DNA from 4 places in the Streptantibioticus cattleyicolor NRRL 8057 genome. Region 3 is predicted to be linked to each of the others. Evidence: riboswitches for the same ligand, from Rfam matches in the RefSeq annotation. Region 3 holds a riboswitch; each other region holds the start of a gene.
The links. A riboswitch is a leader RNA that binds a small molecule or an ion and turns the genes downstream of it on or off. The one in region 3 is predicted to bind cobalamin.
Positions count from the first base shown of each region.

Region 1: it holds a riboswitch for cobalamin, as region 3 does, so the genes downstream of both, nicT (Nickel transporter NicT) here and SCATT_RS04790 (cobalamin biosynthesis protein) in region 3, are expected to answer to the same signal.
Region 2: it holds a riboswitch for cobalamin, as region 3 does, so the genes downstream of both, SCATT_RS28735 (ABC transporter substrate-binding protein) here and SCATT_RS04790 (cobalamin biosynthesis protein) in region 3, are expected to answer to the same signal.
Region 4: it holds a riboswitch for cobalamin, as region 3 does, so the genes downstream of both, cobN (cobaltochelatase subunit CobN) here and SCATT_RS04790 (cobalamin biosynthesis protein) in region 3, are expected to answer to the same signal.

Region 1 is NC_017586.1:5,492,957-5,500,055, reverse strand. It holds gene SCATT_RS24090 (Xaa-Pro dipeptidyl-peptidase) at 1-1,106, opposite strand, end outside; gene SCATT_RS24085 (polysaccharide deacetylase family protein) at 1,334-2,083, shown strand; gene SCATT_RS38685 (hypothetical protein) at 2,182-2,544, opposite strand; cobalamin riboswitch at 2,710-2,932, shown strand; gene nicT (Nickel transporter NicT) at 2,964-4,079, shown strand; gene SCATT_RS24070 (SDR family NAD(P)-dependent oxidoreductase) at 4,154-4,921, shown strand; gene SCATT_RS24065 (enoyl-CoA hydratase/isomerase family protein) at 4,954-5,988, shown strand; gene SCATT_RS24060 (hypothetical protein) at 6,218-6,709, shown strand.
Region 2 is NC_017585.1:266,155-273,253, reverse strand. It holds gene SCATT_RS28750 (amidohydrolase family protein) at 1-845, shown strand, start outside; gene SCATT_RS28745 (ABC transporter ATP-binding protein) at 871-1,662, opposite strand; gene SCATT_RS28740 (FecCD family ABC transporter permease) at 1,659-2,756, opposite strand; gene SCATT_RS28735 (ABC transporter substrate-binding protein) at 2,753-3,787, opposite strand; cobalamin riboswitch at 3,828-4,008, opposite strand; gene SCATT_RS28730 ((2Fe-2S)-binding protein) at 4,099-4,779, shown strand; gene SCATT_RS28725 (SDR family NAD(P)-dependent oxidoreductase) at 4,789-5,565, opposite strand; gene SCATT_RS28720 (cupin domain-containing protein) at 5,558-6,097, opposite strand; gene SCATT_RS28715 (nucleoside deaminase) at 6,431-6,997, opposite strand.
Region 3 is NC_017586.1:1,129,453-1,136,551, forward strand. It holds gene SCATT_RS04780 (inorganic phosphate transporter) at 1-1,249, shown strand, start outside; gene SCATT_RS04785 (hypothetical protein) at 1,246-1,467, shown strand; cobalamin riboswitch at 1,619-1,743, shown strand; gene SCATT_RS04790 (cobalamin biosynthesis protein) at 1,865-2,803, shown strand; gene SCATT_RS04795 (cobyric acid synthase) at 2,800-4,308, shown strand; gene cobN (cobaltochelatase subunit CobN) at 4,332-7,099, shown strand, end outside.
Region 4 is NC_017585.1:325,924-333,022, forward strand. It holds gene SCATT_RS28960 (ROK family protein) at 1-262, shown strand, start outside; gene cobN (cobaltochelatase subunit CobN) at 321-3,953, opposite strand; cobalamin riboswitch at 4,017-4,168, opposite strand; gene cobG (precorrin-3B synthase) at 4,214-5,509, shown strand; gene SCATT_RS28975 (precorrin-8X methylmutase) at 5,506-6,177, shown strand; gene SCATT_RS28980 (precorrin-2 C(20)-methyltransferase) at 6,174-7,099, shown strand, end outside.

The DNA.
Region 1 (7,099 bases), 4.4 Mb from region 3:
GGGGTGCGCTCGACGTCGGCCATCGGGGCGCGGTCGATGCCGTTGTCCACCCCGAGCAGGTAGTGGTCGAACCACTGGTGCAGGGTCTCCACCCAGGCGGCGCGGCGGTAGTCGAACGGGTCGACGTGGCCGGTCTGGGAGAGCCAGATCTTGCGCGGTACGCCGTGTGCGGCGAGCGCGTCCCACCACTGGCCGAAGTGCTTGGTGCGGACGTTGAGGTCCTGCATGCCGTGGACCACGAAGACGCTGGCGCGGACCTTGGCGGCGTCGGCCACGTAGTCGCGCCGCTGCCACAGCGCCGTCCAGTCGCCGTCGCGCGGGGCGCCGTCGCGCAGCGCCTGCTGCTGGGCGCCGCAGGTGCGGGCGTCGCCGGAGTCCTCGACGGCGCTCGCGAGTTCGTCCGGGCCGCCGTCGTAGAGGGCGGCGCCCTGGTCGAAGTAGTAGTCGTACCAGGAGCTGATGGCGCTGATCGGCACGATGGTCTTCAGCCCGGCGACGCCGGTGGCGGCCACGCCGTTGGCGATGGTGCCGTCCCAGCTCTTGCCGATCATGCCGACCGAGCCGTTGGCCCAGGTGGCGCGGACGGTGGTGCCGCCGCTGCGGGCGCTGTGTCCGGTGGCGCGGCCGTTCAGCCAGTCGATGACGGCCTTGGCGGAGGTGACGTCGGAGGGGCCGCCGACGTCCACGCAGCCGTCGGAGCGGTTGGTGCCGGCCAGGTCGACCAGGACGACGGCGTAGCCGCGCGGCACGAAGTAGTTGTCGTAGTAGAGCGGGAACTGCACCGGCCGCCCGCTATTGTCGTACGTCTTGAGCTGGCTTTCGTTGCCGCGTCCGCAGCACGAGTAGTAGGGGCTGGCGTCCATGATCACCGGGATGCGCACCCCGGCCCTGGCCGGTTCGGCGGGGCGGATGATGTCGGCGGCCACCCGGTCGGGGCGGCCGTCGTGGTTGCCGTCGAGCCCGGTGTCGACCCAGACGGTCTCCCGTACGGCGCCGGCGTAGGAGTAGACGGGCCGGCTCTCCGTGGGGTGCCTGGGGGGCGGTACGGCGCCGGCCGGGGCGGTGAAGGCGGCGAGCAGCGTGGTGACGAGCACCGCCACCGCCACCGCGAGCAGGGAAGCGCGGTTTCTCCGCGTAGCTGACAACACGCCCGGACGCTACCGTGTGACGCAGCCATGACAGCAAGGCTTTTACGAGCCGTTGAACGGCGCGGGACCGCGGGGACGGCGGCGATCGGGTGAATGCCCGCGCCACGCCGGGGCACCCGGGGGCGGCGCGGGCAAGGATCGGGCAGCCGGATTTCCCTAGGACGACCGACCGGGGGTGCGGGCCGATGAGCGTGGACCGCCGCAGCGTGCTGCGGGCCGCGATGGGCGGGGTCGCCGCCGGGGCGGTGGTCGGCGGCTGCGCGCCGGGGACCCCGCGTCCGGCCCGGCCGGCCGCTCCGTCCGCCACCCCCTCGCCCGCCGCGCTGCCGGCCACCCTGCCCGACCAGATCGAGCACGGCCCCCGGGACCGGCCGCTGGTCGCCCTCACCTTCCACGGCCAGGGCGACCCCGCGCTCGCCACCGCGCTGCTCACCGCGGCCGAACACGCCGGGGCGCACGTCACCGTCCTGGCGGTCGGCAGCTGGCTGGACGCCTACCCGCGCATCGCCCGCCGGATCCTGGACGGCGGCCACGAACTGGGCAACCACACCCAGAACCACGGTCCGGTGTGCACCATGGCCGCCGACGCCGCGGCGGCCGAGATCAACCGCTGCGCCGACCGGCTGCGCCGGCTCACCGGAAGCCCCGGGCGCTGGTTCCGCCCCTCACAGGCCCGGTACGCCACCCCGCTGGTGATCTCGCTGGCCCGCAAGGCGGGCTACCCCCACGTGCTCTCCTACGACGTCGACTCCCTCGACTGGACCGACCCGGGGCCGCAGGCGGTCACCTCCACCGTGCTGGGCCAGGTGCGCCCCGGCTCGGTGGTCAGCCTCCACCTCGGCCACGAGGGCACGGTACGGGCGCTGCCGGGGCTGCTGGCCGGGCTCGGGCGGCGCGGGCTGCGCGCGGTGACCGCCACCGGGCTGCTGACCTGAACCGCGCCGCCCGGCGGCGGTGACGACAACGCCACCGCGCGGCGCCCCGGGAGGGGTTGGAGCGCCGCGCGGTGGCCGTTCACCGGGGGCCGGGCGGGTCAGCTGTGCCGCATGCCGCGCTCGCCGCCGAGGCCCCGCTCCATGCGGTCGCGGCCCTCACGGCCGTGCTCACGGCCTTCACGACCGTGCTCGCGCCCCTCGCGGCCGTGCTCGCGCCCGCCCTCGTGGAACCAGCCGGAGTGGTGGGACAGACGGTGGTGGCCGTGGTGGTAGTGGTGGTGGTGCCGGTGGCCGTGGTGCCGGTGGTGGCCGTGCTCATGGCCCTTGACCTGGTGGCCGGGGAGCGGACGGGGGCTGTCCGCGCCGGCCGCGACGGAGGTGCCCGCCGCCAGCAGCAGCGCGGCGGCGCCGCCGGCCAGCACCATGGCCGCCCGGACGGATGAGAGCTTGAGGGACTTCATGCGACTGCCTCCAAGGGACGAGTCGTGATTGGGGCCCTGTACAACGAGCCTGGGCAGTCGAGGGATACCGTAAAGATGGGGGTTTTACCGGTATCTGAGACATAGTCGGCCGTCCGGGGCAACGGACGGGTACCGGCGGCCCCGTGCCGCCGGCCCCCCGGACCGGTACAGTGAGCGGGCCGTGGTGTTCGGGAATACCGGTGACAGGCCCTCGTCAGGGGGTCCCAGACCGGAGCGGCCCTCGCCACTGTGATCGGGGAGTTCCCGTCCCGTTCCGCGCGCCGGCCACGGCGCGGGGAACCACTGGCCGTTCGCGCGGCCGGGAAGGCAGGGCCGGGCGCGAGCACCACCCGTCAGCCAGGAGACCGGCCACGGCATCTCACGAAGACGTCCACGAGGTGCTGGAGCGTGATCCTCGAATGACCCTGCCTGCCGCAGATCCCACCGCCACCCCCGCGATATCCGCCGTCCCCCCCGCCCTGCGCTGGCAGCGCCGGGACACCCTGCGCACCGCGGGGCTGCTCGCCGTCATCACCGCGCTGCACCTGGCCGCCTTCGGGGTGCTCTTCCTCCTGGTGGTGCCGCGTCACTACACCGTCGGCTCCCAGGTGTTCGGCGTCGGCCTGGGGGTGACCGCGTACACCCTGGGCATGCGGCACGCCTTCGACGCCGATCACATCGCGGCCATCGACAACACCACCCGCAAGCTCATGGCCGACGGCAAACGCCCGCTGTCGGTGGGGTTCTGGTTCGCCCTCGGCCACTCCAGCATGGTGATCCTGCTCGCCGCGCTCATCGCGGGCGGCGCACAGCTGGCCGGCACACTGATGAGCGACGACTCGCGCACCCACCGCGCCCTCGGGCTGATCGGCACCTGCGTCTCCGGCGGCTTCCTCTACGTCATCGCCGCGCTCAACCTGGTGGCGCTCGCCGGCATCGTCCGGGTCTTCAAGGCGATGCGCGCCGGACGGTTCGACGAGTCGGAGCTGGAGGCCCACCTCGACTCGCGCGGCTTCCTCAACCGCATCCTGGGCCGCCTCACCCGCTCCATCACCCGCTCCGGGCAGATGTTCCCGGTGGGCCTGCTGTTCGGCCTCGGGTTCGACACCGCCACCGAGGTCACGCTGATGGTGATGGCGGGCAGCGGCGCGGCGGCCGGCCTGCCCTGGTACGCCATCGTCTGCCTGCCGCTGCTCTTCGCCGCCGGGATGAGCCTGTTCGACACCCTCGACGGCACCTTCATGAACGTCGCCTACCACTGGGCGTTCAGCAACCCGGTGCGCAAGGTCTATTACAACCTCACCATCACCGGGCTCTCCATCGCCGTCGCCTTCCTGATCGGAACGGTCGAACTGGTCGGCGTCCTCCGCGACAAGCTGGGCCTCGCCGACCCGGTCACCGGCTGGATCTCCGGACTCGACCTGGGCAACGCCGGCTTCCTGATCGCCGGGCTGTTCGTGGTGGTCTGGGCCTGCGCGCTGGCCTACTGGAAGCTGGCCCGGGTCGAACACCGCTGGTCCCGGCCGTCCGTCTGACCGGGCGCGCGCCCCGGTTCGGTACGGTGATCACCGGCGGGCCGCCGGAGTCCGCCGGAGCGCCGGAGGTGGAGATGACACGGGTCGTGGTGGTCAGCGGCGGCGGCAGCGGGATCGGTTCGGCGGTCGCCGGGGAGTTCGCGGCCGAGGAGGCGCACCTGGTGCTCACCGGCCGCCGCGAGCAGGTGCTGCGCGAGACGGCCGGCCGGCTGACCGCCGCCCACCCCGGGCTGCCCGAACCGCTGACCGTCGCCGCCGACCTGTCCTCGGCCGGCGGGGCGCGCCGGGTCGCCGACGAGGTGGCCGCGCGCTTCGACCGGGTGGACGTGGTCGTCGCCAACGCCGGCGGCAACCCGGCGGCGCACGGCGGCGAGGCGATCCCGGAGGGGCTGGAGCGCACCGCGTGGGCCTGGTCGGAGAACTTCCGGGTCAACACCCTGACCGCGGTGCTGCTCACCGAGGCGCTCAAGGACCGGCTGGCCTCCCCCGGCGGCCGGGTGGTCCTGATCAGCTCCATCGCCGCCCTGCGCGGCTCCGGCACCGGCTCGTACGCCGCGTCCAAGGCGGCGCTCCACCCCTACGCCTTCGACCTCGCCCGCGAACTCGGGCCGCGCGGGATCACCGTCAACGTGGTCGCCCCCGGCTACATCCGGGACACCGAGTTCTTCTCCGGCGGCCTGGCGGCCGAACGGGAACGGGCCCTGATCGAGCAGACCAGCACCGGCCGCGCGGGCACCCCGGCGGACGTCGCCGACGCCGTGCGCTGGCTCGCCGCCCCCGGCGCGGGCCAGGTCACGGCACAGATCATCCAGGTCAACGGCGGTGCGGAACGCGGCCGTTGACCCCTGAACGGCACTACCAGGACAGGAACGGCATGGCACCCCACCCGCACCACCCCCCGGTACGCGCCGTCGCCGACGGCGGCGTCGGCCGGCTGCTGCTGGACCGCCCGGCCGCGCTCAACGCGCTCGACCTGGAGATGGTCCGGCTGCTGACCGCCGCGCTGGACCGCTGGCGCGACGACGACTCGGTCCACGCGGTGGTGATCGCCAGCACCTCCCCCAAGGCGTTCTGCGCCGGCGGCGACATAAGGGCGGTACGCGAGGCGGCGCTGCGCGGCGACCTGGCGGCGGTACGCGCGTACTTCGCCGCCGAGTACGCCCTGGACGCGGCGATCGCCGGCTACCCCAAGCCGTACCTCGCGCTCATCGACGGCTTCGCGCTCGGCGGCGGCCTGGGGATCTCGGTGCACGGCACGCTGCGGGTGGTCACCGAACGGGCCGGGCTGGCCATGCCGGAGACCGCGATCGGCTTCTTCCCCGACATCGGCGCCGGTTACTTCCTGCCCCGGCTGCCCGGTTCGGTGGGGATGTACCTGGGGCTGACCGGCACCCGGATCTCCGGCGCCGCGGCGGTGGAGTGCGGGCTGGCCACGCACTACCTGCCGTCGAGCGAACTTCCCGCGCTGGAGGCGGCGTTGCGGGACGGCGGCGGGACGCGCACCGCGGAACTGGTGGCCGGCTTCGCCACCGCCCCGCCCGCCTCCGAACTGCGCGGCCACTACCCGGCCATCGACCGCTGCTTCTCGGCGCCCACGCTGGACGAGGTCTTCGACCGGCTCACCGCCGAACGGGACGACTGGGCCCGCGAGACACTGACGGTACTCGGCCGGATGTCGCCGGCGAGCCTCTTCCTCACCTTCGAACTGCTGCGCCGCGGCGCCGGATCCTCACTGGAGGAATGCCTCGCCCGCGAACTGCGGCTCGCCTGCCGGGTGGCGGCCGGCCACGACTTCGCCGAGGGCGTACGGGCCGCCCTCGTCGACAAGGACCGCGCCCCGGTGTGGTCCCCGGCGTCACTGGGCGAGACGGACCGGGCCGAACTGCGCTCATGGCTCGACGAGCGCTGAGCGCCGGCTCCGCCTCACCCGGACGGCGCACCGGGGACGATCCCACCCGTTCGGCGGTGCGCATACGGTGACGTGCCGTTTTCCCTGCGTGACGGGGCCCGTGCGGGGGCGGCTCCGACCCCGTCGGGCGTTTCCGCCTGGCGAGCGGGGACCGGCCGGGTTTTGATCCCCCCAAGGCCGGTTTCGTCGATCGCGGTCACCGTGTCCGCGTCCGGCACAGGAGAGTCCCATGCACGCTGGTCGTACCGCCGCCGTCGCACTGGCCGGGGCCGCCACGGTCTCGCTCGCCGCCCCGGCGGCCTGGGCGAGCGTGGCCCCGCAACCGGTCCAGCCCGGTCAGATCCTGCTGATCAACGACGACAGCCGGTGCGACGACATGACGAAGGGCGCCAAGGCGACCTCGCCGCTCTTCGGCACGGTGGTACTGGCCGCGGGGGTCGGCCACATGTCCGCCGACGTACGCGTCCCGGTCACCGCGAAGCCCGGCTCCTACCGGGTGACCATCCGCTGCGGTGACCACGGGACGACCACCACCAGCACCGTCCGGGTGCCCGGGGAGGGCACCCCGGTCCCGGTGATGGGGGCGAAGGCGGGGCTGGGCGGGAGTGTGATGGGGGGGTCGGGGATGAGTGAGGTGGCCGACGGAGCGGTTCTGCTCGCGCTGGCGGGCGGGGCCACCGTGCTCGTCCTCCGCCGTCGGCCGAAGGCCGACGGCGACTAGCTCCCAACCGGGGGTGCCCCCGGTCCCCCGTCTCGTCGTGGCGCGGCGCTCGCGCTGGCGGTCAGCCATTACCTCCCCGGGGCGCGCCCGTTCCCCTTTCGTCGTGGCGGACGTCACAGATGTTTTCCCCCGCCCACCCGTGGCTGTATTCGTCCAGCGCGGGATGCGCACTGTCTGCCTGGGTTCCCGGGGGCCCTCCGGGGTGACTCCTCGCTCCACGTATCCGCCACAGTTGCGCTCCGGCTACTGGGTCGCTGCGGGGACACCCCTGCACGCCCCCGTCCGGTCTCGTTCCGCGCTGCGGCACGGAGGGGGTGAGAAAAAGACCGGGGTGACCCCAACCTCCTCACTCACCCCCACCCGCGAAGAGAGGCACCCGCCAACCGGACA
Region 2 (7,099 bases), on a different replicon from region 3:
CCGGGCTGGTGATGGCCTCCTGGCCGCCCGCCCTGGTGAACTCCCTGCGCGGCAGGCCGGGGTTGCCCGACCTGCGTACCGCGGGCACACCCGCGATAGGCCCGGCGGGCGGCCACGCGCGGATGCCCGGCATCCCCCGCGACGCCGTCGTGACCACACCCGCGCGGGCCCGCTCCTTCGTGGCCGCGCGGGTGGCCGAGGGGGCCGACTACATCAAGGTCGTCGCGGAACGCGGCAGCCCCGAGGGCCCCGACCAACCGACGCTCGACGCGCTGGTGGACGCCGCCCACCGGCACGGCAGGCTCGTCGTCGCCCACGCGACCACCACCGGGGCCTACGCCATGGCGATCGACGCCGGCGCCGACGTCCTGACCCACGCGCCGCTCGACCGGGCCCTGGACGCGGCGGCGGTCTCCCGCCTGGCCCGCGACCGGCGGATCGTCGTCCCCACCCTCACCATGATGGAAGGCGTCGCCGAACGGGCCGGCGCCGGCCGCGACCACCGGGCGGCCCGCGCCACCGTCCACGCGCTCCACCACGCGGGCGTCCCCGTCCTCGCCGGCACCGACGCCAACTCCGCCCCCGGCGCGCCCGCGGCCGTCCCGCACGGGACGAGCCTCCACCACGAACTCGAACTCCTCGTCAACGCCGGACTCACCCCCCTCGACGCGCTCCGCGCCGCCACCTGCCTGCCCGCCCGCCACTTCGGACTCGGTGACCGCGGATCCGTCACGCCGGGACTCCGCGCCGACCTGCTGCTGATCGACGGCGACCCGCTGGCCGACATCACCGCCACCCGGGCCGTGCGGCGCGTATGGTGCGCGGGCGTGGAAGCCGGCCCGTGACGCCGGTCTCCGCGACCGGGGCGGATCACGGTGCCGGAGGCTCGTCCGCCGGGAGAAAGGTCACGTGCGGGGCGTTGGTGCGGGGGTGGACGACGACCTCGCCGGCCACGCCGTACACCTCGCGCAGGAGGTCCGCGGTGAGCACGTCGGCGGGCGGGCCGGAGGCGGTGACCTCGCCGTCCCGCAGGACGTAGAGGCGGTCGCAGTAGTAGGCGGCCAGGTTGAGGTCGTGCAGGGCCACCAGCACGGTGGCGGGCAGCCGGCGCAGCAGGCCGAGGACGTCCAACTGGTGCCGGATGTCGAGGTGGTTGGTGGGTTCGTCCAGCACCAGCAGCCGGGGTCGCTGGGCGAGGGCGCGGGCGATCAGGACGCGTTGGCGTTCACCGCCGGAGAGCCGGTCGAAGGGACGGTCGGCCAGCGCGGTGGCGTCCACGGCGGCCAGGGCGGAGGCGACGAGCGCGTGGTCCTCGGCGGTGTCACCGGCGAGCAGCCGCTTGTGCGGGGTCCGCCCCATGGCGACGACCTCACGTGCCGTCAGATTGAAGTCGGCCCCCGGCTCCTGCACCACCGCGGCCACGGTCACGGCCAGCTTCCGCACCGGCAACGACCACGCGTCGGCCCCGTCGAGACGCACCTGACCGGCGTCCGGACGCAGCACCCGGTAGACGGCACGCAGCAAACTGGTCTTGCCGCTGCCGTTCGGTCCGACCAGGCCGACCACCTCACCGGGGCGGGCGTGGACGCTGACGTCCCGCACCAGGCACCGTGCCCCGGCGGTCAACGTGACCTCGTCCACGGCGAGTTCGGCCGCGCTCACCCCGCACCCCCGTCCTGCCCCCGCCGGGCGTCCCGGCGCATCAGCCACAGGAAGAACGGCCCGCCGCACAGCGCCGTCACCACCCCGACCGGTATCTCCGTCGGCGCCGCCACCGTCCGCGCGGCGATGTCGGCCCAGCCCAGGAAGACCGCTCCGGCCAGCGCGGCGGTCGGCAGGACGCGCCGGTGGTCCCCGCCCACGAAGAGGCGCACCACGTGCGGCAGCATCAGGCCGACGAACCCGATCGGCCCGGCCGCCGCCACCAGCACCCCGGTGACCAGCGACAACAGGACGAACATCCGCCCCCGGAACCGGGCGACGTCCAGCCCCATCATCGCGGCGGCCTCCTCCCCGGCGAGCAGCAGGTTCAACTGGCGTGCCCGCGCCATCAGGACGCCGACACCGAGCAGCAACGCCGCACCCGGCAACCACAACGTGCCCCAACTCACCCCGCCGAGGCCACCGAGGGTCCAGGCGAGCACCGCCCGCGCCTCGTTGCCCCGGTCGGTCGTCAGCAGCAGCAGATCCGTCACCGCGGTGAGCACCGCCGCCACCGCCACCCCGGAGAGCACCAGCCGCACCGAGGTGATGCGGCCACCGGTGCGCGCGGTCGCGTACACCAGGAAGAGCGCCCCCAGCGCACCCGCGAACGCCACCACCGACAACGACACCGGCCCGAACAGGCCGACCCCGAAGACGATCACCGCCACCGCGCCCAGCGACGCCCCCGAGGAGACCCCCAGCAGATACGGCTCCGCCAGCGGATTGCGCACCAGCGCCTGCATGGCGGTGCCCACCACCGCCAGCCCCGCGCCCGTCACCGCCCCGAGCAGCACCCGCGGCGCCCGCACCTGGAGGACGATCGTCTCCCGCGCCCGGGACCACTCCCGGTCCGCCCGGTCGGCGCCCAGCGCGTGCGTCACGATGGCCCACACCTGCCCGGGTGGCACCCGCACCGAGCCGACGGCGAGGCCGGCCGTGACGGAGGCGGCCAGCAGGAGCGCGAGCACCACCAGGACGACGGCGAGCCGGACCCGGCCCGGACGACGCCGACGCGGTGCGGTCTCCTCGGCCCGGGCCGCGACCGCCGTCACCGGAAACTCTCCGGGTGCAGCCCGCGCGCCAGGTCCTCCACCGCGTACGCCGACCGCACGCCCACCAGCGTCGCGGTCAACGGCACGGTGACGAACCGTTTGTTCCTGATCGCCGGGACGTCGGCCAGGGCGGGCCGGGAGAGCAGGAACGCCTTCTTCCGCTCGACGTCGCGGGCACCGCCGTAGTCGTGGACGACGATGACCTCCGGCCTGCGTGCCACCACCTGCTCCCAGGAGACGTCACCGAAGACATCGTCGAGGTCGCCGAAGACGTTCCGGCCGCCGGCCAGCCGGATCAGCTCGGTGCCGAGGCTCCCGCGGCCCGCTGTGAAGGCCGCCTTGTCACCGCTGTCGTACACGAAGACCGGCACGTCGGGACGGCACCGCACCGCGGTCACCGCCTTGCCGACCCGGCCCCGCAGCCGCGCCACCAGCCGTTCGGCCCGGTCGGACACGCCGAAGACGCGGCCGATGGTGCGGATCTCCTCGTAGGTGTCCTCCATCGTCACCCGTCCCTTGCCGCAGTATTCGCGGTTGAGGTACGTGTTGATCCCCGCGTCGGCGAACGCCTCGCGGGAACGGCCCTCGTGCTCGGCGAAGGCGCTGGCGTAGCCGCCGTAGACGAAGTCGGGGTCGGCGTCGAGAACGGTCTCGAACGACGGTGCCTTCCTGGCCAGTTGGGGTACGGACGCGTAGTCCTTCCTCAGCTCGGGCAGCACCGCCGAGTCGGGGAACGAGGTGCCCACCATGCGGTCCTTCAGGCCGAGGGAGAGCATCAGCTCGGCCGGGTGCTGGTGGATGGTGACGGCCCGGGAGGGCGGCTCGCGGTACGTGGTGCGCACACCGCAGTTGTCGACGGTGACCGGGAAGCCCTCGGCCGGTGACGCGGTGGCGTGCGGGGCGTCCGCGACGGAGGCGCCGCCCGCGCCGCAGCCGGCGGTCAGCAGCGTGAGGGACAGGGCGACCGCGGCCACCACGGCGCGCGGCGGGCGGCGCGACCGGGCCGGGCGGGGGGAACGGCGGCATGACATGCCGTGGTACACGTAAGCCTCCTGGGGAGTCCGCGCTCCTCAAACGGGCCCGCGACAGGCCAGTGTCCTGACTCCCGGATCGACGTTCCCCCCGCCTTCCCGCGCCGTGCGCAGTGGCGTGTCGAGGGGTGCACTCCCCGGTCACAGTGGCGGGACCGTGCCGGATTCGCACCGGCTTCCTGTCTCCCGTCGCGGCGATGACCCGCGTGATACTACGTTTCCCCGGGGCCGCGGCACAAAGCGGGCGCCGCCCCGTCCGCCGGACCGGAACGGCGCCCCTCTCACCGAAGTCGACAAGGAGACTCATCGTCATGCGCCCTGCCGCACCCGCCGACGCCGTCGCCGCCGCCCTGGCCGACGTCGCGTCCCTCGGCGGCTTCTTCGCCCTCACCGTGGGCGGCCCCGACGAGGGGTGGCACCCGGTCCGCCACTCCTACGCCGACGGCTTCGCCGACCTCGCCGGGGCCGTCGCCGAACGCCACGGCACCCATGAGGCACGCGTCGGCGTCTCCATCGCCCAACTCGGCCACGCCGCCCGCCTGTGGTCCCCCGTCCTCGGCTGCGCGGTGCTCCACGGCATCGTCCCGGACACCGGAGGGTTGCAGCGAGCCGACGACGCCCCGGCCCTCCGGCTGCCGCGCCCCGCCGGCTGGTACGCCGGTCGACTCCCCGATGCCGCCGCCGCGATACGTGACCAGGTGATGCCGCATCTGCGCGCCCTCGCGGCCGGTCTGCGGACCAAGGTCGCCCCGCGCCTGCTCGCCGGGAACGCCGCCTCCGCCCTCGTCGAGGCCGCCCGCACCCTGCTGGCCGCCCGCCCCGCGCTGCGCGCCCCGCTCACCGCCGTCACCACCGCGCTGCTGGACGCCGGCGACCTCGCCGGCACCGGACACGTCACCGGACCGGACCTCGCGTTCCGCCGCCGTAGCTGCTGCCTGTACTACCGCGCACCGGCCGGTGCGATGTGCGGTGACTGCTGCCTGGCACGTTGAGCCGCCGCGCTACCAGGTGGGACGGGCGCCGACACCACCGTCCACGACCAGGTCGGTACCGGTGATCCAGCCGGCGGCGTCCGAGGCGAGGAAGACGCACGCGTTGCCCACGTCCTCCGGTGTGCCGAGACGGCCGAGCGGCGCCGACGCCGTCCACCGGGCGACGCCCTCGGGCCAGTCACCGGCGAGTCCGGGCCGGTCGACCAGGCCAGGGGAGACGGAGTTGACGCGGATGCCGTACCGGCCGTACTCCAGGGCGGCGGAACGGGCGAACATGATCAGCGCGGCCTTGGCGGCGTTGTAGTGCGCGTGCCCCGGGGCCGGCCGGCTGCCTTCGACGGAGGCGATGTGGGTGATGGTGCCGCCGCCGTGCCCGCGCATCACCTCGGCGGCGGCCTGGGTGCAGCAGAAGGCGCTGGTGGTGTCGGCCCGGTAGATGTCGTGCCAGTCGGCGGCGGTCAGCTCGGCGAGCGGGACGACGGGCTGCACACCGGCGTTGTTGACCAGCGCGTCGAGGCGTCCGCCGTGCCAGTCGGCGGCCTGCTCGACCAGGCGGTGGCAGTCCGCTTCCCGGGTCAGGTCGGCCCGGAAGGCGCGGGCCCGGCCGCCCGCGCCGGTGATCTCCGCGGCCACCCGGCGGGCCCGCTCCTCGCCGTGGTGGTAGTGGACGGCCACGGCGGCGCCGGCCCGCGCGAACTGCCGCGCGATTCCGGCCCCGATGCCACCACTGGCGCCGGTGACCAGGGCCGTGCGGCCGGTCAGGTCGGGGAGCCGGGGGTCAGACATCGGCGTCTCCTTCCGGCATGCGGGTCGGGGCGTCGGTACGGCACAGGGCGCGGATCCGGGTGGCGTGCCGTGGATGGCGGGCGCACAGCCGCTCTCTGTCCGACGTGTCGGCGCCCTGGTAGTCGGAGGGCACGAAGCCCGGCGCCATGGTCGTACCGACCAACGACCACCGCCCCGCGGGCGCCACCCTCGCCCCCATCCAGGTGCCCGCCGGGGCCACCGCCTGCACCACGGCGCCGGGGCCGTCCCCGCCGAGGACCACCAGCCGGTCGGTGCCGTCCGGCGCGAGCAGGAGAAGCTCCAGCGGGTCGCCGCGGTAGAAGTGCCACACCTCGTCGACGGGCAGCCGGTGCAACGCCGAGAAACCGTCCTCCTCGCCGGTGAGCAGGGCGAGGATCGCCGAACCCGCCGGGCGCCCCGCGGCATCCGGCGGCCCGGCCCACGTTCGGCGGAACCACCCGCCCTCCACCGGCAACGGACGCAGCCCGTACGCCACGACGACCTGATCCACCGTCACCTCGCCGCCCGCCATACCCACTCCTTCCCACCCACCCCGACCGTACGCCGCCGCACCTTTCACCGGGCAGGACACGCGAACCACGCCGTGGCGCACGTCACGAACGGGCGGCCGGCATCCATCTCCTGGACGCCACCACCCGGAGCAACGCCGGGCCACCGAGCGGTTCCTCGCCGCGGCGACCGACGGCGGTGGCAAAGTCCGTCAGCGCTGCGCCCGGTGGTGGGCGCCGCCACCGTCACCTCCGACGCCGACGGCCGTATCACCACCATCCACGACGTGGCCGACCCCGACAAGCTCCAGGCCGTCGCCGACGGCACCGCCCGCAAGTCCGTATCCGGTGAACCGTCAGTACGGATGCCGGTCCGGCTTGCGCGACCACGCCGCGTAGGCCGTGGCGCCCAGTTCCGGATGGATCTGCTCGATGCGGATCCGCCGCTCGTCCAGCGGCTTTTGGAAGTCCTCGTACTGGAAGGCGTCGTCGAAGCCGATCTCCCGGGTGGCCTCGAAACCGCAGCTGAAGTAGACGGCGTCGAGACGCGCCCAGTAGGCGGCGCTCATGCACATCGGGCAGGGGGCGCCGCTGACGTAGAGCGCGCAGCCCTTGAGCATGCGGGCGCGGCGCGGGAGCGGGTCGTCGGACCCCTCGGGGCGCGGCACGCAGGCGAGGGTGCCTTCGTCGCGGTGCTCGGCGGAGATGGTGGGCGCGTGCGGGGTGAGCCGCCGGGCCGCCTCGCGGATGGCCTCGACCTCGGCGTGCGCGGTGGGGTCCCCGGTGAGCAGCACCCGGTTCTGCCCGCGCGCGACGATCTCCCCGTCCCGCGTGATCACCGCCCCGAACGGCCCGCCCCAGCCCCGCTCCACGGCCTCGGTCGCCAGCCGTACCGCCTCGGTCAGGAATTCCTTGTGACCCATGAGGGCACCTCCGCCCGGCGACGACCGCGTGCTGAGCCGAACGGTCGCGTCGCATCGTGGTGTCGTTCGTCTTCCGGCGAGGACGAAGCTACCCGGCGGACG
Region 3 (7,099 bases):
CGGAGTCGTGATCGTCACCGCGCTCGTGTTCGACTTCACGAACGGCTTCCACGACACCGCCAACGCCATGGCGACCACCATCTCCACCGGGGCGATGAAGCCGAGAGCGGCCGTGGCGATGGCCGCGGTGCTCAACCTGGCCGGGGCGTTCCTGTCGGTGCAGGTCGCCAAGACCATCTCGGGCGGCATCATCGACGAGAAGGCCGGGGTGCACCCGGAAGTGATCTTCGCCGGGCTGATCGGCGCGATCGTGTGGAACCTGGTGACCTGGCTGGCCGGGCTGCCGTCCAGTTCCTCGCACGCCCTGTTCGGCGGGTTGATCGGGGCCACCTTGGCCTCGGTGGGCGTCCACGGGGTGCACGCCGACGCGATCGTGATGAAGGTGCTGATCCCGGCGGTGGCCTCCCCGCTGATCGCCGGGATCGCCTCGGCGCTGGCCACCCGGGCGACCTACCGGATCGGGCGCGGCGCGGACCCGGCGGCCACCGCCAAGGGTTACCGGGCCGGGCAGATCGCCTCGGCCGGGCTGGTCTCGCTGGCCCACGGCACCAGCGACGGGCAGAAGACGATGGGCGTGATCACCCTGGCGCTGGTGACCGGCGGCCTGGTGGCGCCGCACGCCGACCCGCCGCTGTGGGTGATCGTGGCGGCCGGTGCCGCCATGGCGCTGGGTACGTACGTCGGCGGCTGGCGGATCATCCGCACCCTGGGCAAGGGGCTCACCGACATCCAGCCGCAGCAGGGCTTCGCCGCCCAGACCGGGGCCGCGACGGTGATCCTCGCCTCGTCCCACCTGGGCTTCGCGCTCTCCACCACGCACGTGTGCTCCGGCGCGGTGCTCGGGGCCGGGGTCGGCCGCAAGGGCGCCGTGGTGCGGTGGGGCACGGCCGGCCGGATGGCCGCCTCCTGGGTGATCACGCTGCCCGCCGCCGGGCTCGTGGCGTCCGGCGCCGCCCTCCTGTCCGAGCAGGGCACCTGGGGCGTGATCGTGGTCGGCGCGATCGGGCTGGCGGTGGGGCTGGCCGCGTGGCTGGTCTCACAGCGCAAGCCGGTGGACCACACCAACGTCAACGACGTGGCGCCGGTGGCGGAGCCCGCCGCCGAAGCCGCCGAGGAGGGCTTCGACCCGTTCGCCCCGGCCGTGGCGCCCGTCGCGCCGCTGACGGCCGTGCTGCCGGCGCCGGCGGCCTCCGTTCCCCCCGTGGTCCCGGCCGCCCCGGCCGCCGCACAGAAGGAAGCGCTGCTGTGAAGATCGACTGGGCGGGCTTCGCCTCGGTGCTCGGCGTCGGCGTGGGCGTCACGGTGGCGCTGGTCGCGCTGTTCACGCTGGGCGTGGCGGGGCTGGCGAAGCAGGCCCCGGCGGGCCCCGGCGGTCAGACCGCCTCAGCCCGGCGGGCGGGCGCCTACCTGTGCTTCGCGCTGTGCACGGCGGCGGTGGCCTACGGGATCTGGCTCATCGTCGGCTGAACCGCCGTGGCCGGCCCGTGCGTCGGGCCGGCCTTCCCGTCTCCACCTGCGCATACACCCCGTGGGGGCGCTCACACAAGGTTGACGCGCGTTCGCGGCCCATGGTGGACTTCGCGGTGCCATACGGCGCTATGCCCAACGGCGACAGCAGAGGAAGCCGGTGCGAATCCGGCGCGGTCCCGCCACTGTCACCGGGGAGCACGTCCCCACCCGAGCGTCACGGCCGCGTGAGCGGCTGGAAGGCCGGGGGCGTGCCGATCCGGGAGCCAGGAGACTCTCGTCGCCGGTCACGTCGAACCAGGGCGCGGACCCTGAGTGAGGACTTCTGCCATGCCCGGCACACCGCCCCCACCCCTGCCGACGAGGCCGTCCCGAGGCGCGACGGCGGACTGAACCGATGCGTGCCGATCGCTTCTTCGCGTACGGCGCCGCCCTGGGCTACACCTGCGACCTGCTCGCCGGTGACCCGCGCCGGGCGCATCCGGTGGCCGCGTTCGGCCGGGCCGCCTCGGCGGCGGAGCGCCGGCTGTGGCGGGACGACCGGGGCCGGGGCGCGCTCTTCACCGCGGTGTGCGCGGGCGGGGTGCTGGCCGCCGGGTACGCCGCCGAGCGGCTGACCCGCCGTTCCCCGTTGGCCGCCACCGCGCTGGGCGCCGTGGTGACCTGGTCGGTGCTGGGCGGTACGTCGCTGGGGCGGGAGGCCCGGGCGGTGGCCGCGGCGCTGGCGGACGGGGACCTGACGGCGGCCCGGGAACGGCTGCCGCACCTGTGCGGCCGGGATCCGCAGGCGCTGGACGGGCCGCAGATCGCCCGTGCCGTGGTCGAGTCGGTGGCCGAGAACACCTCCGACGCGGTGGTCGGCGCGCTGGTGTGGGGGGCGATCGGCGGGGTGCCGGGGCTCGCCGCCTTCCGGGCGGTCAACACGCTGGACGCGATGGTGGGTCACCGTTCGCCGCGTTACCGGCGGTTCGGCTGGGCGGCGGCCCGGCTCGACGACGTGCTGGGGTGGCCGGGCGCCCGGCTGACCGCGTTGCTGGCGACCGTGGCCGGACCCGATCCGCGCGGCGCCTGGCGGGTGTGGCGGGACGACGGACGGCGCCACCCGAGCCCCAACGCGGGGCCGGTGGAGGCGTCGTTCGCGGGCGCGTTGGGCGTCCGGCTGGGCGGCACGCTGTCGTACGGCGGGCGGGTGGAGCACCGGCCGGTGCTGGGCGCGGCCGGGCGGCCGGTCGAGGTGGCCGATGTGGAGCGCGCGGTGCGGCTGTCGCGCCGGGTGGGGTTGCTGGCGCTGGCGGTCTGCGCCGGTGCGGGGCTGGTGTCGAGGAGGCGTCGGTGACAGGCGGACTGCTGGTGGCCGGGACCACCTCGGACGCGGGCAAGAGCGTGGTGACCGCCGGGATCTGCCGGTGGCTGGTGCGGCGGGGTGTGCGGGTGGCGCCGTTCAAGGCGCAGAACATGTCGCTCAACTCCTTCGTCACCCGCGGCGGCGCCGAGATCGGCCGGGCCCAGGCGATGCAGGCGCAGGCCGCGCGGGTGGAGCCGACGGCGCTGATGAACCCGGTGCTGCTCAAGCCGGGCGGGGAGAGCAGCAGCCAGGTGGTGCTGCTGGGCAGGCCGGTGGGTGAGTTGAGCGCACGGGGCTACCATGACGGGCGGCAGCGGGAGTTGCTGGGCACCGTCACCGACTGCCTGGCCGAACTGCGCCGTACCCACGACGTGGTGATCTGCGAGGGGGCCGGCAGCCCGGCCGAGATCAACCTGCGGCGCAGCGACATCGTCAACATGGGGCTGGCGCGGGCCGCGCGGCTGCCGGTGGTGGTGGTCGGCGACATAGACCGCGGCGGGGTCTTCGCCTCGTTCTTCGGCACCACCGCGCTCCTGGACCGCGAGGACCAGGCGCTGATCGCCGGCTACCTGGTCAACAAGTTCCACGGTGACGTGACGCTGCTGGAGCCGGGGCTGGAGAGCCTCCGGAAACTGACGGGCCGTCAGACGCTGGGGGTGCTGCCGTTCCGGCACGGCCTGGGCATCGACGAGGAGGACGGGCTGCGGGTGTCGTTGCGCGGCACCGTGCGCGAGTCGGCCGTGACGCCCCCGTACGGGGAGGACGTGCTGCGGGTCGCGGTGGCCGCGGTGCCGCTGATGTCCAACTTCACCGACGTGGACGCGCTCGCCGCCGAACCCGGGGTCGTGGTGCGCTTCGTGGACCGCCCCGAGGAGCTGGCCGACGCCGACCTGGTGGTGCTGCCCGGCACCCGCGGCACGGTACGGGCGCTGGCCTGGCTGCGGGAGCGCGGGCTGGCCGACGCCGTGGTGCGCCGGGCCGCCGAGGGCCGTCCGGTGCTGGGCATCTGCGGCGGCTTCCAGATGCTCGGCGAGGTCGTCGAGGACGACGTCGAGTCCCGCGCCGGCACCGTCGAGGCGCTGGGCGTGCTGCCGGTACGGGTGCGGTTCGCCGCCGAAAAGACGCTGGCCCGGCCGTCCGGCAAGGAGTTCGGCGAACCCGTGGAGGGCTACGAGATCCACCACGGGGTGGCCGAGGTGCGCGGCGGCGACGAGGCGTTCCTGGACGGCTGCCGGGTCGGCGCGGTGTGGGGCACCCACTGGCACGGCTCGCTGGAGAGCGACGGTTTCCGCCGGGCGTTCCTGCGCCGGGTGGCGAAGGCGGCGGGGCGCCGTTTCGTCCCCGCGCCGGACACCTCCTTCGGCGCGCTGCGCGAGGAGCAGCTCGACCGGCTCGGCGATCTGATCGAGGAGCACGCGGACACCGCGGCACTGCTGCGGCTGATCGAGGACGGCGTTCCGGCCGGCCTCCCCTTCCTTCCCCCGGGAGCACCGTGAACAACGAGCACACCGTTGCGCTGCTGTCCACCGCCGACACCGACCTGCTGGCCGCCCGGGCCTGCGGTGCCGCCTACCGGACCGGCAACCCGACCCGGCTGACCGCGGAGGACCTGCCCGCGCTGCTGGACGGCGTCACGGTCGCCGTGGTCCGGCTGCTGGGCGGCAAACGGGCCTGGGAGGAGGGGCTGGCGGCGCTGGCCGCGAGCGGGGTGCCGACCGTGCTGCTGGGCGGCGAGGCGGTGCCGGACGCGGAGCTGATGGCGATGTCCTCGGTGCCGGCCGGCGTGGTGGCCGAGGCGCTGCGCTACCTGGTCGAGGGCGGCCCGCGCAACCTCGCCGAGCTGGCCCGCTTCCTGACCGACACCGTGGCCCTGACCGGCGAGGGGTTCGCCCCGCCGGAGCCGATGCCCGCCTACGGGGTGCACGGCTCCTACCAGCTCAAGGAGGACCGCCCCACGGTCGGCGTGCTCTTCTACCGGGCCCACGAACTCTCCGGCAACACCGCGTTCGTGGACACCCTGTGCGAGGCGATCGAGGCCAAGGGCGCCAATCCGCTGCCGGTGTACTGCGGTTCACTACGCGGTGCCGACCCGGGGCTGTACGAACTGCTGGGGCGGGCGGACGCGCTGGTGGCCACGGTGCTCGCGGCCGGCGGCACGGTCGCCTCGGACGCCTCGGCCGGCGGCGACGAGGAGGCGTGGGACGTCGGCGCGCTCGCCGAGCTGGACGTGCCGGTGCTCCAGGGGCTCTGCCTCACCTCGTCGCGGGCGGCCTGGGAGGCGTCGGACGCGGCGCTGACCCCGATGGACGCGGCGATGCAGGTGGCCATCCCGGAGTTCGACGGCCGGCTGATCACCGTTCCGTTCTCCTTCAAGGAGACCGGCGACGACGACGTACCGGTCTACGTCGCCGACCCCGAGCGGGCCGGGCGGGTGGCCGGGATCGCGGTGCGCCACGCGGCGCTGCGCCACAAGGCCGACGCGGACAAGAAGCTCGCCCTGGTCTTCACCGCGTACCCCACCAAGCACTCCCGGGTCGGCAACGCCGTCGGGCTGGACACCCCGGCCTCCGCGGTGCGGCTGCTGGACGCGCTGCGGGCGGCCGGGTACGACACCGGCGACCACCCGGACGACGGCGACGAGCTGATCCACCGGCTGATCGCGGCCGGCGGCCACGACGTGGAATGGCTCACCGAGGAGCAGTTGGCGGCGGCCCCGGCGCGGGTTCCGCTGGCGGACTACCGGGAGTGGTTCGCCACGCTCGACCCGGCGCTGCGCGAGGCGATGCTGGAGCACTGGGGGGAGCCGCCGGGCTCGCTCTACGTGGACGGCGACGAGATCGTGCTGGCCTCGCTGCGCTTCGGCAACGTGGTGATCATGATCCAGCCGCCGCGCGGCTTCGGGGAGAACCCGATCGCCATCTACCACGACCCCGACCTGCCGCCCTCCCACCACTACCTGGCCGCCTACCGCTGGCTGGAGCGGTCGTTCGGCGCCGACGCCGTCGTCCACCTGGGCAAGCACGGCACCATGGAGTGGCTGCCGGGCAAGGGACTCGGCCTGTCCCGGGGGTGCGCGCCCGACGCGGTGCTGGGCGAACTGCCGCTGGTCTACCCGTTCATCGTCAACGACCCCGGTGAGGGCACCCAGGCCAAGCGGCGCGGCCACGCCACCGTGGTCGACCACCTGGTCCCGCCGATGGCCCGCGCCGACTCCTACGGCGACCTCGCCAAGCTGGAGCAACTGCTGGACGAGTACGCGCTCGTCAGCGACCTGGACCCGGCGAAGGCACCGGCCGTGCGCGGCCAGATCTGGACGCTGGTGCGGGCCGCCGAGCTCCACCACGACCTCCAGGTGGACGAGCAGCCCGATGAGGACGAGTTCGACGAGTTCGTCATGCACATCGACGGCTGGCTGTGCGAGATCAAGGACGTGCAGATCCGTGACGGCCTGCACATCCTGGGCGGCGGCCCGGTCGGCGAGGCACGGGTCAACCTGGTGCTGGCGGTGCTGCGGTCGGCGCAGATCTGGGGTGGAACCGCGGGGGCTCTGCCGGGGCTGCGGGCGTCGCTGGCGGCCGAATACGGGCTGGTGGAACGGGAGTTGCTGGCCGAGCCGGGGGCCCGGGTGGCGGTTCCGGAGGCGCTGACCGCGCTGGCCGAGGGCCCGGCGCGCACCGCCTCGGACGCGATCGACCTGCTGGAACGGGTCGCCCGGCGGCTCGCCGAGACGCTGGAGGCCCGCGACTGGGCCGTCCCCGAGGCCGCCGCGGTGGTGGCCGAGGTGACCGGGCGCGACATCCCCGACGCGGTGCGGGTGCTGGAGTTCGCCTGCGCCGAGGTGGTGCCGCGGCTGGCCCGTACCGACGACGAGATCGAGAACGTGCTGCGCGCGCTGCGCGGCGGCTACGTCCCGGCCGGCCCGTCCGGCTCGCCCACCCGGGGCCTGGTCAACGTGTTGCCGACCGGGCGCAACTTCTACTCGGTGGACCCCAAGGCGATCCCCTCCCGGCTCGCCTGGGACGTCGGCTCGGCGCTGGCCGACTCGCTGCTCGCCCGCCACCTCGCCGACACCGGCGCCTACCCCAGGTCGGTGGGGCTGACGGTGTGGGGCACCTCGTGCATGCGCACCCAGGGCGACGACATCGCCGAGATCCTGGCGCTGCTGGGGTGCCGTCCGGTGTGGGACGACGCCTCGCGCCGGGTGACCGGGTTCGAGATCGTGCCCGCCGCCGAACTGGGCCGCCCCCGCGTCGACGTCACGGTGCGCATCTCCGGCTTCTTCCGGGA
Region 4 (7,099 bases), on a different replicon from region 3:
CGTCTTCCACGCCGCCGGAACCGCCGTCGCCCGTGCCGTCCTGATCACCGCGGGCCTGCTCGACGTCACCACCGTGGTCCTCGGCGGCGGCCTCACCCACGCCTGGCACCTGCTGCACCCCGCGATCCGCCAGGCGCTGGAGGCCGAACCGCCGGTCAGCGCCCAGCCGATCCGCCTGGAGCGCACCCGGCTGGCCGGTCACGCGGCGGCCATCGGCGCGGCCTGCCTGGCCGGTCCGCGCCCGGCGCCGGTCGGGGCGTAGCCGTCCGGCCGTGGCGGGTCCGGCCGGTGTGCGCCGGGCCCGCCGCCACCCTCACCGGTCATTCGCCGGCTTCCAGGTCGCCCTCGGTCTCCAGGTACACCTCCCGCAGCGCGGCGAGCACCGCCGGGTCGGGCTTGGCCCACATCCCGCGCGACTCGGCCTCCAGCAGCCGCTCGGCGATGCCGTGCAGCGCCCAGGGGTTGGCCTGCTGGAGGAAGGCGCGGTTGGCCGGGTCGAGCACGTACGCCTCGGTGAGCCGGTCGTACATCCAGTCGGCGACCACGCCGGTGGTGGCGTCGTAGCCGAACAGGTAGTCCACGGTGGCGGCGAGTTCGAAGGCGCCCTTGTAGCCGTGGCGGCGCATCGCTTCGATCCACCTGGGGTTGACCACGCGGGCCCGGAAGACGCGGGAGGTCTCCTCGACGAGGGTGCGGGTGCGGACGGTCTCGGGGCGGGTGGAGTCGCCGATGTACGCCTCGGGGGCGGTGCCGCGCAGGGCGCGTACGGTGGCGACCATGCCGCCGTGGTACTGGAAGTAGTCGTCGGAGTCGGCGATGTCGTGTTCGCGGGTGTCGGTGTTCTTGGCGGCGACCGCGATGCGCCGGTAGGCGGTCTCCATCTCCTCGCGGGCCGGGCGGCCGTCGAGTCCGCGGCCGTAGGCGTAGCCGCCCCAGACCGTGTAGACCTCGGCGAGGTCGGCGTCGGTGCGCCAGTCGCGGGAGTCGATGAGCTGGAGCAGCCCCGCGCCGTAGGTGCCGGGGCGGGAGCCGAAGATGCGGGTGGTGGCGCGGCGTTCGTCGCCGTGCGCCGCGAGGTCGGCCTGGACGTTGGCGCGTACGTGGTTGGCCTCGGCCGGTTCGTGCAGCGCCGCGGCCATCCGTACCGCGTCGTCCAGCAGGCCGATGGCGTGCGGGAAGGCGTCCCGGAAGAAGCCGGAGACGCGCAGGGTGACGTCGACGCGGGGGCGTCCCAACTCCTCGTACGGTACGGGTTCGAGGCCGGTCACCCGGCGGGAGGCGTCGTCCCACACCGGGCGGATGCCGAGCAGCGCCAGGGCCTCGGCCACGTCGTCGCCGGCCGTGCGCATGGCGCTGGTGCCCCACAGGGACAGGCCCACCGTCTCCGGCCAGTGGCCGTGGTCGGCGCGGTACCGCTCCAGGAGGGAGTCGGCGAGCGCCTGGCCGGTCTCCCAGGCGAGGCGGGAGGGGACGGCCTTGGGGTCGACGGAGTAGAAGTTGCGGCCGGTCGGCAGGGTGTTGACCAGGCCGCGCAGGGGTGAGCCGGAGGGGCCGGCCGGGACGAATCCGCCGGCCAGCGCGTGGACGCTGTGGTCGAGTTCGGCGGTGGTCCCGGCGAGCCGGGGGACGACCTCGCGGGCGGCGAAGTCCAGTACGCGGGCGACCTGTTCGCCCTCGCCGGTGGGTACCGCGGCCGGGTCCCAGCCGGCGTCCTCCATCGCCTGGACGAGGGCGCGGGCCCGGGCCTCGGCCTCGTCGGCCGTGGTGCGGGTGGCGGCCGACTCGTCGAGGCCGAGGGCTTCGCGCAGCCCGGGCAGGGCGGTGGTGCCGCCCCAGATCTGGCGGGCGCGGAGGATGGCGAGCACCAGGCTCACCCGGCTCTCACCGGTCGGCGCGGTGCCCAGTACGTGCAGACCGTCGCGGATCTGGGCGTCCTTGACCTCGCACAGCCAGCCGTCGACGTGCAGCAGGAAGTCGTCGAAGCCGTCGTCGTCGGGGCGGTCGGCGAGGCCGAGGTCGTGGTCGAGCCGGGCGGCCTGGATCAGCGTCCAGATGCGGGCGCGGATCGCCGGGAGCTTCGCCGGGTCCATGGCGGCGATCTGGGCGTGTTCGTCGAGGAGTTGTTCCAGCCGGGCGATGTCGCCGTAGGACTCGGCGCGGGCCATCGGCGGCACCAGGTGGTCGACGAGGGTGGCGTGCACCCGGCGTTTGGCCTGGGTGCCCTCGCCGGGGTCGTTGACCAGGAAGGGGTAGATCAGCGGGAGGTCGCCGAGGGCGGCGTCCGGGGCGCAGGCGGCCGACAGACCGGCGTTCTTGCCGGGCAGCCACTCCAGGTTGCCGTGCTTGCCCAGGTGGATCACCGCGTCGGCGCCGAAGCCGCCCTCGTCGCGCGGGGCGGCGATCCAGCGGTAGGCGGCCAGGTAGTGGTGGGAGGGCGGGAGGTCGGGGTCGTGGTAGATGGCGATCGGGTTCTCGCCGAAGCCGCGCGGCGGCTGGATGAGGACGAGCAGGTTGCCGTGGCGGAGGGCGGCGAGCACGATGTCGCCCTCGGGGTTGCGGCTGCGGTCGACGAACAGCTCGCCGGGCGCCGGGCCCCAGTGTTCCTCGACGGCGGAGCGCAGTTCGGGCGGGAGGGTGGCGAACCAGCGGCGGTAGTCGGCGGCCGGTATGCGCACCGGGTTGCGGGCGAGTTGTTCCTCGGTGAGCCAGTCCTGGTCGTGGCCGCCCGCCTCGATGAGCGCCCGGATCAGTTCGTCGCCATCGCCGGAGGCGAGTCCGGGGACCTCCGCGCCGGTACCGAAGTCGTACCCCTCGTCCCGCAGCCGGCGCAGCAGCGCGACGGCGCTCGCGGGGGTGTCCAGGCCGACCGCGTTGCCGATGCGGGAGTGCTTGGTGGGGTAGGCGGAGAGCACCAGCGCGACGCGTTTGGCGGCGGGCGGGATGTGGCGCAGCCGGGCGTGGCGTACCGCGATCCCGGCCACCCGGGCGGCGCGTTCGGGGTCGGCGACGTACGCCGGGAGGCCGTCGGCGTCGATCTCCTTGAAGGAGAACGCCACGGTGATCAGCCGGCCGTCGAACTCGGGCACCGCGATCTGGCCGGCCGCGTCCAGCGGGGAGACCCCCTCGTCGCCCGCGGCCCAGTCGGCGCGCGAGCCGGTCAGGCAGAGGGCTTGCAGGATCGGGACGTCGAGGGCGGTCAGGGCGCCGGCGTCCCAGGACTCGTCGTCGCCCCCGGCGGAGGCGTCGGCGGGCCGGGTGCCGCCCGCGGCGAGGACGGTGGTGACGACGGCGTCGGCGGCCCGCAGCGCGTCGATCAGCTCCGGTTCCGGCGCCCGCAGCGAGGCGACGTACAGCGGCAGGGGCGTGCCGCCCGCGTCCTCGATCGCGTCGCACAGGGCGTGGACGAAGGCGGTGTTGCCGGCCATGTGGTGGGCGCGGTAGTAGAGCACGGCGACGACGGGGCGGCCGGTGCCGTCGTCGCGCGCGACGCGTTCCAGCGGGCCCCAGGTGGGCGCGGGCGCCGGGGGTTCGAAGCCGTGGCCGGTGAGCAGGACGGTGTCGGAGAGGAACCGGGCGAGGTGTTCGAGGTTGGCCGGGCCGCCGTGGGCGAGGTAGGCGTGGGCCTCGGCGGCGATGCCGACCGGGACCGTGGAGGCGGCCATCAGCTGGGCGTCGGGGGCCTGTTCGCCGGTGAGGACGACGACCGGGCGGCCGTCGGCGAGCAGCAGGTCGAGGCCGTCCTGCCAGGCGCGGACGCCGCCGAGGAGGCGTACCACGACCAGGGCGACGCCGTCGAGGAGGTCCGGGAGGCCGTCGAGGGGCAGCCGGGCCGGGTTGGCGAAGCGGTAGCGCACCGGGCCGCCGGCCGCGCGGGCGCTGAGCAGGTCGGTGTCGGAGGTCGACAGGAGCAGGACGCGGGGGTGCGTGTCGCGCTCCCCGGATGACGGCTGCATGCGGTCGCTGGCCTTCCTCGGGGTCCGCGCCCCGGGCGGTGTCGGATGGCTCCGCCGCGCGCCAAGTGGTGCGCGGCGGAAGGGAGTTCCTGGCTCACCCGGCCCCGGGGGGCGGGCTCACAGTGGCGGGACCGCGCCGGATTCGCACCGGGCTTCCTCCCTGGTCGCCATGGTGGCGGTGGTGGAACGGATGATCCACCGAGGAGCATAGTAAGGGGCACCGAGGAATGGCGGGGAGTACACCGGGTGCGATCATCGGTATGCTCGCGGCCATGTCAACGGCTTCCACCCCTCCGTCGTCCCAGGCCGCGGCGGTCTCGCGGGATCGCGGTGACGCCTGCCCGGGGGCGCTGCGGCTGCACGCCGCGGACGACGGGGCGCTGGCCCGCGTCCGGCTGCCCGGCGGTGTGCTGACGACCCGTCAGGCCGAAGCGCTGGGGTCGGCGGCACTGCGGCTGGGCGACGGCGACCTGCATCTGACCTCACGCGGCAACGTGCAGTTGCGCGGGCTGCCGGCCGGGTGCGGTGCCGAACTGGCCGGGCTGCTGGAGGCCGCCGGGCTGCTGCCGTCCCCGGGACACGAGCGGGTGCGCAACGTCGTCGCCTCGCCGCTGTCCGGGCTCGACGGGCACGGGCTGCGGGACGTACGGCCGTGGCTCACCGGCCTCGACGCGCTGCTGTGCGCGAGCGAAGCGGCCCGCGAGCTGTCCGGGCGCTTCCTGTTCGCGCTGGACGACGGGCGCGGGGACGTCGCCGGGCTCGGCGCCGACGTCACGGTGCGGGCGGTTCCGGACGGGGACGCCCTGGTGCGCCTCGGGGCGTCCGGGACGGCGCTGCGGGTGCCCGGCGGGCAGGCGGCGCGGGCCACGCTGACGGCCGCCGAGGTCTTCCTCGACGCCGCGCGGGCGAGCGGGACGCGTGCCTGGCGGGTGGCCGAACTCGCGTTGCCTGCCGAGGAGTTGACGGCCGCGCTCGGCCGCCGTCTGACGGCGGACGGCATCAACCACGCGACGGGCGTACCGGAGGCCACCGGCACCGGCGGTCCGCTCCCCGGGGTGACCGGCGACGCCTTGTCGGTCCACGTTCCGCTCGGCCGGCTGTCCGCCGCGCAGTGGCGGGAGCTGACCCGGGCCGCCCGCGGTGAGCTGCGGCTGACCCCCTGGCGCGGCGTCGTCCTGCCCGCACCGGGCCTCACCCCCGAGCGGGCGGCCGACGCGCTCGCCCGGCTGCGCGCCGTCGGCCTGGTCACCGACCCCGACTCGCCCTGGCCGCGGGTGGGCGCCTGCGTCGGCCGCCCCGGCTGCGCCAGGTCACGGGCGGACGTGCGGACGGACGCCGCCGCGGCCCTGGACGCGGCCGGACTCCCGGGCCTCCCCCTGTACTGGTCCGGGTGCGAACGCCGCTGCGGTCACCCCGTGGGCGACCGGATCGACGTGGTGGCCGCCGAGGACGGCGGCTACCGGGTGAGCGTCACCGCCTCCGGCCGGGCGCCGCGCACCGCCACCGTGGACCACCCCTCCCGACTCGCCACCGTCCTGGCGGCGATCACCTCATGAGCCGTATCCCCGACGAGAGCAGCGAGAAGAATACCGTGTCCCGCTACGACTACGAGAAGGACGGCGCGGCCATCTACCGCCGGTCGTTCGCCACCATCCGCGCGGAAGCCGATCTGGCGGGGCTGCCCGCCGACGTCGCCCAGGTCGCCGTGCGGATGATCCACGCCTGCGGGATGACCGACCTCGTCGGCGACCTGGCGTACACCCCCGCCGTGGTCGCCCGGGCCCGCGCGGCGCTGCGTTCCGGCGCGCCGATCCTGTGCGACGTCCAGATGGTGGCCAGCGGCGTGACCCGCAAGCGGCTGCCCGCCGGCAACGACGTGCTCTGCACGCTCTCCGACCCGGCCGTCCCGGAACTGGCGGCGAAGCTCGGCACCACGCGGACCGCCGCCGCGCTGGAGCTGTGGCGGGACCGGCTGGAGGGTGCCGTGGTCGCCGTGGGCAACGCGCCCACCGCGCTCTTCCGCCTGCTGGAGATGGTCGAGGAGGGCGCCCCCCGGCCCGCCGCCGTCATCGGCGTGCCGGTCGGCTTCGTCGGCGCCGCCGAGTCCAAGGACGCCCTGGCCGCCCACCCGTCCGGGGTGGACCACCTCGTCGTCCGGGGCCGCCGGGGCGGCAGCGCCCTCGCCGCCGCCGCGCTCAACGCGATCGCGAGTGAGGAAGAGTGAGCGCCAAGCTGTACGGGGTCGGGCTCGGCCCGGGTGACCCGTCCCTGATGACCGTCCGGGCGGTCGAGGTGATCGCCGAGGCCGACGTGATCGCCTACCACAGCGCCCGCCACGGCCGTTCCATAGCCCGGTCCATCGCCGCCCGGCACATCCGCGCCGACCACGTCGAGGAGCCGCTGGTCTACCCGGTGACCACGGAGACCACCGACCACCCGGGCGGCTACCGGGGCGCGATGGAGGAGTTCTACGCCCAGGCGGCGGCCCGGCTGGCCGCGCATCTGGACGCGGGGCGTACCGTCGCCGTCCTCGCCGAGGGCGATCCGCTCTTCTACGGCTCGTACATGCACATGCACAAGCGGCTCGCCGACCGCTACCCCACCGAGGTCGTCCCCGGTGTCACCTCGGTCTCCGCCGCCGCGGCGCGGCTGGGCACCCCGCTCGCCGAGGGCGAGGAGGTGCTGACCGTGCTGCCGGGCACGCTGCCCGAGGAGGAGCTGACCGCCCGGCTCGCCGCCACGGACGCCGCCGTGGTGATGAAGCTGGGGCGCACCTTCCCCAAGGTCCGCGCGGCGCTGGCCGGTTCGGGACGGCTGGCCGAGGCCCGGTACGTCGAGCGGGCCACCATGGCCGGGGAGCGGCTGGCCCAACTGGCCGACGTGGCCGAGGAGTCGGTGCCCTACTTCTCGGTGGCGGTGGTGCCCGGCCGGGCCGGCGCCGGACGGCCCGCGCCGGACGGGCCCGGCGAGGTGGTCGTGGTCGGCACCGGCCCGGCCGGGCCGCAGTGGCTGACCCCGCAGACCCGTGCCGCCCTGGCCGCCGCCGACGACCTCGTGGGGTACACCACGTATCTGGACCGGGTGCCGGAGCGTCCCGGTCAGCACCGGCACGGCTCGGACAACCGGGTGGAGTCCGAACGCGCCGA